DNA from 2 places in the Pseudomonas caspiana genome. Region 2 is predicted to be linked to the other one. Evidence: predicted binding sites of a transcription regulator. Region 2 holds the regulator's gene; the other holds the start of a gene.
The links. Region 2 encodes FliA, which starts transcription of late flagellar genes. Its sites were predicted from a motif close to CTAAAGTTTNNNNNNNNNNNGCCGNTAA; they were not measured.
Positions count from the first base shown of each region.

Region 1: a site for FliA is predicted at 2,262-2,289, ahead of motA (flagellar motor stator protein MotA). Genes of this name have one in related genera too.

Region 1 covers NZ_CP167995.1:5,361,529-5,365,951, forward strand. Annotated here, with positions in the region: gene rsgA (small ribosomal subunit biogenesis GTPase RsgA) at 1-165, shown strand, start outside; gene motB (flagellar motor protein MotB) at 323-1,339, opposite strand; gene motA (flagellar motor stator protein MotA) at 1,343-2,194, opposite strand; gene ABRP31_RS24345 (HDOD domain-containing protein) at 2,403-3,938, shown strand; gene rhdA (thiosulfate sulfurtransferase) at 3,984-4,423, shown strand, end outside.
Region 2 covers NZ_CP167995.1:1,765,520-1,769,942, reverse strand. Annotated here, with positions in the region: gene ABRP31_RS07995 (protein phosphatase CheZ) at 1-776, opposite strand, end outside; gene ABRP31_RS07990 (chemotaxis response regulator CheY) at 796-1,170, opposite strand; gene fliA (RNA polymerase sigma factor FliA) at 1,463-2,203, opposite strand; gene fleN (flagellar synthesis regulator FleN) at 2,200-3,033, opposite strand; gene flhF (flagellar biosynthesis protein FlhF) at 3,149-4,423, opposite strand, start outside.

The DNA.
Region 1 (4,423 bases), 2.7 Mb from region 2:
ATCGAGTTCAACGAACTGATTGGCACCTGCCGCTTCCGCGACTGCAAACATGACCGCGAGCCCGGCTGTGCTTTGCTGATCGCTCTGGAAGAAGGCCGCGTGCAACAGCAGCGCATGAACAGCTATCGCTCGATCATCGCCAGCTTGCCGGAAAGCAGTTATTGAAGAAGCGCCCTTCACCTTGCAGGAGCTGCCGCAAGCTGCGAAACGGTGCTGTCTGACAGAAAGCTTTCGCAGCCTTCGGCAGCTCCTACAGGTTTAGCGGCCCACAAAAAAGCCCGGATTCTTTCGAGATCCGGGCTTTTTGTTTTTCCGCTGAACGCTAGTTCTTCGTTTCATCCAGCTTCAAGGTGCCGTCTTCGAACAGGTTGAGCTTCTGACGCAGTTCACGCGGCTGGGCGTAGGGCTGCGGATCAGCCGGCTGTATGTTCGACGCCCCAGGCGCTGCGCCCGGAGCAGGCGCTGCAGGATGTGAATCACCGGCACCGCTGTTCTGACTGCCTTCCATGCGCTGCAACGCCTTCTTGGTCATGACCACGATGTCGATGCGGCGGTTGACCGGGTTCAGCGGCTGATTACGGTCATATAGCAGCGATGAGGCATAGCCGACCACGCGAGCCACCTGACCTTCAGGGTAAGTACCCGCAACCAGGGCGCGGCGAGCAGCATTGGCACGGTTGGCCGAAAGCTCCCAGTTACCAAACTCGCCATTGCCCGTGTAAGGCTTGGCGTCGGTATGGCCACTAACGCTGATCTTGTTCGGCACCGCTTTAATGGTGTCGGCCATGGCCAGCAGAATGTCCTCGAAATACGGCTTGAGCCGCGAACTGCCCGAGTCGAACATCGGACGGTTATCCGCGTCGGTAATCTGGATCCGCAGGCCATCCTGAGTAATCTCGAAATGGATCTGGTCCTTGAATTTCTGCAGTTCAGGGTTCTCGTTAACCTTGTTCTGCAATTCCTGCAGCAGCAACTCAAGACGCTCTTGCTCAACCTCCTCCGCCTTGGCTTCCGCCGTTTCGGCCTCGATTGGAACAGTGTCCGGCGTCGGGGTGTTCTTGATTTCCGGGTTCAAGGTCTGGTCGGGTGACATTTCCGGCGAGCCACCCAGATCAATCACATAGGGCGAACCACTTTCCGAAAACCCGACCGGGTCCTTGAAGTACCCGGCGATAGCGACCAGTTGCTCCGGCGTAGCCGAAGACAGCAGCCACAGCACCAGAAAGAAAGCCATCATAGCGGTCGCAAAGTCGGCGAACGCGATTTTCCATGCGCCGCCGTGGTGCCCGCCCTCGTAGCGCTTGACGCGCTTGATGATTATTGGCTGATTATTTTCCATGACTCAGCGACCGCGAACCGCTTGTTCCAGCTCACTGAAGCTGGGCCGATGCGCGGGATAGAGAACCTTGCGACCGAATTCCACGGCCAGCGAAGGCGGCATACCGGAAGCCGAAGCCACCAATGAAGCTTTGATGGCTTCATAAACGTTTAGCTCTTCCTTGGCATCATGGGCCAGAGAAGTGGCCAGTGGGCCGAAGAAGCCATAGGCCGCGATAATACCGAAGAAGGTACCCACCAATGCCGCACCTACGTGGTTACCGATGGCTGCCTTGTCGCCGTCCCCCAGGGAAGCCATGGTAATCACGATACCCAGTACCGCCGCGACAATACCGAACCCGGGCATGCCGTCAGCGATACCCGTCACGGCATGGGAAGGATGGCCAAGTTCTTCCTTGATGCTTTGCAGCTCCATATCGAACAGCCCTTCCAGCTCGTGGGGAGCCATGTTGCCGGACGACATGATGCGCAGGTAGTCACAAATGTAGGCAGTCATGCGTTCGTCTTTCAGAACGCCTGGGTACTTGGCAAAAATAGGACTGGCCGCTGCGTCTTCGATGTCCCCTTCAATCGCCATCATGCCTTCACGACGACTCTTGTTGAGAATTTCGTAAACCAGGCCCAGCACTTCAAGATAGAAGGCATGCGTAAAGCGAGTACCAAACATCTTCAGCGACTTCTTGACCACGTGCATGGTCATGTAGCCAGGGTTGGCCTGCATGAATGCACCAAAGGCAGCACCGCCAATGATCACGACCTCAAACGGCTGCCACAACGCAGCGATTTTGCCGTGTGAAAGGACGTAGCCGCCGAGCACGCTCGCGAAAACGACGATGATGCCGATAATTTTAGCCATAGGTAGAAAGTACTTACTGAGTCGGGTTCAGGGACGTGTTCGGAAGTTCTTGAAACTCTTCTTCTACTTATCGGCATATGTGGGCCAGACTATAGCCTGAAAAATAGAAAAGCCAGTTGGCCGTTGAACGGGAGCCCGCAAACACGGGTCTCACCCAATGATTTCGCAGTGTCCACTGCCTAAATTTCAGTCGCACGGGCCTTGATGCATGCCGCCAGAAAAGTCTTCACAGCTTCCCGTCCCGAACACACTCGATGCGTGGCTCAAACAATTGGACGGCATTGCATTGCCGGTTCCTCTGGCCAGCCACAGTAAAGTGCGCAGCGCACTGAACGACAGTCGCCGCTCGCTGCGGGACATCGCCGACATGATGCAGGACAGCCCGGCGCTGGTACTGAGCGTGATGCGTGAAGCCAATCATAAAAGCACTGGCTTGACCGAGCCGGCGGAAAGTCTGGAAGTGGCAATCACTCGGTTGGGCCTGGCGCGCACCGAGGTGTTACTCAATCGGCTACCCGCGCTGGAAAACGAAAAAATCCCGGTCACCTTCCGCCAATTACTGCTGATCAGCCAGCACGCGACGCAGCAGGCCAACGGCTTGTTTGCCAGTCGGCTCGCTCGCCTGTGGCAAGACATCCACTTGGGCAGCTTGTTGTTTCTGGCGCCCCTGTGGCCGATCGCACTGGCGCATCCAAAATTGCTGGATGAGTGGGAACTGCGGGTCATACACAAGGGCGAGTCGTCCCGCGCAGTAGAAAAAGCCCTGTTTGGCGTCAGCCTGCTGGAGCTGTGTATGGAGTTGGCTACCCTGTGGCGCCTGCCTCTATGGGTCACTCAAGGCTACAAATTACTGATCAGCGAACGACGGCACTTGGTCAAGGCGTTGCACATAGCCCGGGCAAACGACGACCCGTTGCAACAGCAACAGTTGATGGATGCCGATCCAAACCTGCGTCGCTGGTTTAACCAGCCCGCCAATACGGTTCTACTGGGAAATGGCCTGGCACTCGCCGCCCAACAGGCATGGGACAGCCCACACTGCCTGCGCTGGGAGTTACTGAGCAGTCTTTACCTGCAACAGACCATGGACAACGTGCAACAACAGGCCCACCAGAATGCGGCCAGTAGCGCTCGCAACCATCACGATCCGGTTTTATGGCACCCGGCAGAAGCCCTGATCTGGCCATGGGCAACCCGCCGGATTCACAGCAAATTACAGGCAGCCCCGCCACCCTCGCCTGATGCCCTGCAAAACTGGCGAAAGCTCTGCGCCGAACTGCTGGCAACCCCGAGCCCGTTCTCCAACGCCATGCACCTGACCACCACTGCTCGCGACGCATTGGTCTCCTGTGGCATGGAACGGGTGATGCTCCTGATGGCAGACAAGACCGGGACCATGTTGCGCGTTCATCAGATCGCAGGTCTGCGTAATGAAGCGACGTCTCTGGCGCTGTCTATAAAAGAAAGCACCGTGCTGCAGCGCTTGCTGGCACAGCCGACTCAGTTGCGCATGACTCCCGCCAACATCGAACAGTTCTCTGCACTACTGCCGGGCAATCTCCGCGCCCTGTTCCCGGGCAAGCACTGGCTGATTAGATCTCTGAGCAGCAACAACAAAGTATTGATGCTGGTTGTGGCAGATCAGGGCGGTGGGTTGTTTTCAGAAACCTCGGTGCAGGCTTTCGGTAAAACCTGCCAGTGCATCGAACGGGCTCTCACAAGCTTTAGTGGTCGCAAAGCCTGACAGCTGGGCTACAATTCGCCTCTTTTTTCGAATTGGAGGCTGCACATGTCCGTCTTCTCTGGTTTGCCGTTGGTCATTGAACCAAGCGACCTGAAGGATCGCCTGGATGCTCCGGAACTGATCCTGGTAGATCTGACCAGCAGCGCCCGCTACGACGCCGGACACATTCCCGGCGCGCATTTCGTTGATCCGAAACGTACCCAGTTGGGCCAGCCTCCAGCGCCCGGTCTGCTGCCTGCTCAAACCGATCTGCAAGCCCTGTTCGGCGAACTGGGCCACAACGCCAATGCGGTGTATGTGGTCTACGACGACGAAGGCGGCGGCTGGGCCGGCCGATTTATTTGGTTACTGGATGTAATCGGTCACGCCAAATACCACTACGTCGATGGTGGCCTGCTGGCCTGGGAGGCTGAAGGCTTGCCTTTATCCACTGAGGTTCCGACACCGGCTGGTGCACCTGTCGAGCTGCAACTGCACGACGCCCC
Region 2 (4,423 bases):
CTCGATAGCAGATCGTCTACATCGTCCTGTCCGGACACAACGTCTTCCCGTTTATCGGCATGAATCTGCGGACCTTCACCCTGTTTGATATGTTTTTGTGGATCTTTTTCTGCGCGGATGGATTCGTCGTCGTGTTCGATGCCCGCAAAGCGGTCTACATGACTGGCCATGAGCACCAGTTTGAGCAGATTGCTCTCGACTTCAGTGACCAATTGCGTCACGCGTTTGATCACCTGGCCGGTCAGGTCCTGGAAGTCCTGAGCCAGCAGAATGTCGTTGAGGTTGGAGGAAACCTGGTGGGTATCCTTTTCGCTGCGCGTCAAGAAACCATCAACACGGCGCGCCAGTTCACGAAACTCTTCAGCGCTGACTTCACGCCGCATGAAACGCCCCCAGTCCGCACTCAAGGCCTTGGCCTCGTCGTTCAGACTGTGCATCAGCGGAGTACTTTCCTCGACCAGGTCCATGGTGCGGTTAGCCGCACCTTCCGTGAGCCTGACAACATACGACAGGCGTTCGGTGGCGTCCGTGATCTGGGACACTTCTTCAGCTTGCGGCATGTTCGGGTCAATCTGGAAATTGACGATCGCACTGTGCAGCTCGCGCGTCAGCTTGCCGATTTCTTGATACAGGCCACGATCTCGAGCCTGGTTAAGCTCATGGATCAGTTGCACAGCGTCGCCGAAACGGCCTTTTTCAAGGCTCGTCACGAGCTCGCTTGCGTGTTTTTTCAGGGTCGCTTCAAACTCGCCCATTGACGTTTCGTTGTTCTCCATAGAGCCCTCGCGGCATACATCAGCTATTGACGCGCTCAAAGATCTTGTCGATCTTTTCTTTCAGCGCCTGAGCCGTGAATGGCTTGACGACATAACCATTGACGCCGGCCTGAGCCGCTTCAATGATCTGGTCGCGCTTGGCTTCTGCGGTCACCATCAACACCGGCAGGTGTTTGAGGCGCTCATCGGCACGCACTTTACGCAGCAGGTCGATACCGGTCATCCCAGGCATGTTCCAGTCCGTTACCAGAAAGTCAAAGGAACCGCTTTCCAGCATCGGCAACGCGGTAAGCCCGTCATCGGCTTCGGACGTGTTGGTGAAGCCCAGATCACGCAGCAGGTTTTTAATGATCCGCCGCATCGTTGAGAAGTCATCAACGATGAGGATTTTCATGTTCTTGTCCAATTCGACCTCCAAGCAGTCTTTGACGCGTTCAGCACCTGAACGCGCTGTTCAATCAATACTGGCACAGCTCACATTGGCTGCACGAAAACGACGACGGGCTTGGTAAATCAACAACTATGGAAACCGCACAGCAAATCCACGGGCTGCATGAAAGCTATTGCTTTTAACAGTCCGTGGAGCGAATGCCTGTATGGCTCCAGCCTTGTCCACTGTCCCACGTAACGCTTTGCACAGCCTGCTCACACGCGACACGCAATCACCAAGGATTACGTACCACCTGTCAACGCGCTCGCCACTCTCCCAAACGCCCTCGTAAACGAGCTGCGCACTGGCTGTGTAACTGGCTGACTCGAGATTCACTGACCCCCAGGACCTCACCGATTTCCTTGAGGTTCAGCTCCTCGTCATAGTACAGCGCCAAAACCAGACGTTCACGTTCCGGCAAGTTGGCGATTGCATCTGCCAACGCAGCCTGGAAGCGTTCATCTTCCAGGTCACGCGACGGCTCAAGCGAACCGCTTGCGCCATCCTCATGCAGTCCTTCATGTTCGCCGTCCTGCAAAAGGTCGTCGAAACTGAAGAGGCGACTGCCCAAGGTATCGTTCAAAATCCCGTAATAATCATCGAGACTCAATTGGAGTTCGGCCGCAACCTCATGATCTTTAGCGTCGCGACCTGTTTTTGCTTCAATTGAGCGAATTGCGTCACTGACCATGCGCGTATTGCGGTGGACCGAGCGAGGCGCCCAGTCTCCCTTACGCACTTCATCGAGCATCGCACCGCGAATACGAATCCCGGCATAGGTCTCGAAACTGGCACCCTTGGTGCAATCGTACTTGGTGGACACTTCCAACAAGCCGATCATGCCTGCCTGAATCAAGTCTTCAACCTGAACACTGGCTGGCAAACGAGCCAGCAAGTGGTACGCAATGCGCTTGACGAGCGGAGCATACCGCTCGATCAGCTCATATTGCGAGTTCCGGGACGCTTTGCTGTACATCTGATAGCCGCTCGCGGTCATTGAACAGGCCCTGCGCTTGTCTGGTAAACCAGTCGCTCAACGAAGAACTCGAGATGCCCACGCGGGTTGGCAGGCAGTGGCCAGGTATCGACCTTCTGCGCAATAGCCTTGAACGCCAGGGAGCATTTGGAGCGTGGAAAAGCTTCGTATACCGCACGTTGCTTCTGGACAGCCTTACGCACGCACTCGTCGTAAGGTACGGCGCCTACATATTGCAAGGCCACGTCCAGAAAACGATCAGTCACTTTGGTCAGCTTGGCGAACAGGTTGCGCCCTTCCTGCGGGCTCTGGGCCATGTTGGCCAGAACGCGGAAGCGGTTCATCCCGTAGTCGCGGTTGAGCAGCTTGATCAAGGCATAGGCGTCGGTGATGGAAGTAGGCTCATCACACACCACCAGCAACACTTCCTGAGCCGCCCGGACAAAGCTGACCACTGACTCACCGATACCGGCGGCCGTGTCGATCACCAATACGTCAAGATTATCGCCAATGTCGCTGAAAGCCTGGATCAGGCCAGCGTGCTGCGCCGGACTCAGATGAACCATGCTCTGCGTGCCGGAAGCAGCAGGCACGATGCGAATCCCGCCCGGGCCTTGCAACAAGACGTCGCGAAGCTCACAGCGCCCTTCGATCACATCAGCAAGGGTGCGCTTGGGCGTAAGCCCCAGAAGGACATCGACATTGGCCAGGCCAAGGTCGGCGTCCAGCAGCATGACGCGCCGGCCAAGCTCGGCCAAGGCCAGCGAAAGGTTCACTGACACGTTAGTCTTACCGACGCCACCCTTGCCGCCGGTCACCGCGATCACCTGTACGGGATGCATGCTGCCCATGTTAGTTTTTTACCTTGTGTTGCGTAGACCGAAGCCAGATTGCGGGCGACACGCTCAATGAAGAGCCGTGCCAGGCAGACCATCGATGCAGGTAAGTTTCAATTGTTCGCATCACTTAACCGACCCGTTTGTTGGGGTTGTGGTAAAGGTCGGCGAACATATCCGCCATGGCCTCTTCGCTTGGCTCTTCTTGCATCTGCACATTGACCGCGCGCGTCACCAATTGGTGCCGACGTGGCAGGTGAAGATCATCAGGAATTCGTGGTCCATCGGTCAGATAGGCCACAGGCAACTCATGACTGATGGCAAGACTGAGTACTTCGCCCAGGCTGGCGGTTTCGTCCAGCTTGGTCAGGATGCAACCGGCCAGACCACAGCGTTTGTAGCTGTGATACGCGGCAGTGAGCACCTGTTTCTGGCTGGTGGTTGCCAGCACCAGATAATTACGCGACTTGATACCGCGCCCGGCCAGGCTTTCCAGCTGCATGCGCAAGGCCGGGTCGCTGGCTTGCAGGCCCGCAGTGTCGATCAACACAACACGCTTGCGCAACAGAGGGTCCAGCGCCTGCGCCAGTGATTGACCAGGATCAACGTGAGTCACCGGCACATTGAGAATACGACCCAATGTCTTGAGCTGCTCCTGAGCACCGATACGGAAGCTGTCCATGCTCACCAGAGCAATGTTCTGCGCGCCATACTTGAGTACGTAACGCGCCGCCAATTTGGCGAGTGTGGTGGTCTTGCCCATGCCGGCAGGGCCGACCATTGCAATGACACCACCCTCTTCAAGCGGCTCGACATCAGGCACTTCGATCATGCGGGCCAAATGAGCCAGCAACATGCGCCAGGCCTGACGTGGCTCGTCGATATCAGGGATCATTTCCAGCAGGTCGCGGGACAGAGGGCCAGACAACCCTACACGCTGCAGACGACGCCACAGGTTGGCCTGTGCCGGACGGCTGCCCTGCAACTGATTCCACGCCAGGGAGCCGAGTTGGACTTCCAGCAGCTCACGCAGGCCGTTCAATTCAAAACGCATCGAGTCGTAACCGCGCTGGCTGGCAGCCGGAGCAGCCGGAGCAACCTGCGGCTGTGCGAACGGACGCGGCGGCTCTTCAAGCGTCGGCTCGATGTGGGTGTCAGCAGCACTCAGCGGCAAACCGGCGAACAACTGCCGATTGACTGCCCCGTCGCTATCACCACGATTATTCAGTTCAGCCTGGGCCGAGACGATGCGCGACTGGGTTTTGCGCAACTCGTCCTCAAGCTCGATGTTCGGTACACGGGGTGCGAGCGCAGAAAGCTTATAATCTAGGGCAGCAGTCAGCTCGACGCCACCGGCGATTCGCCGGTTGCCGATGATGGCCGCTTCTGCGCCCAGCTCATCACG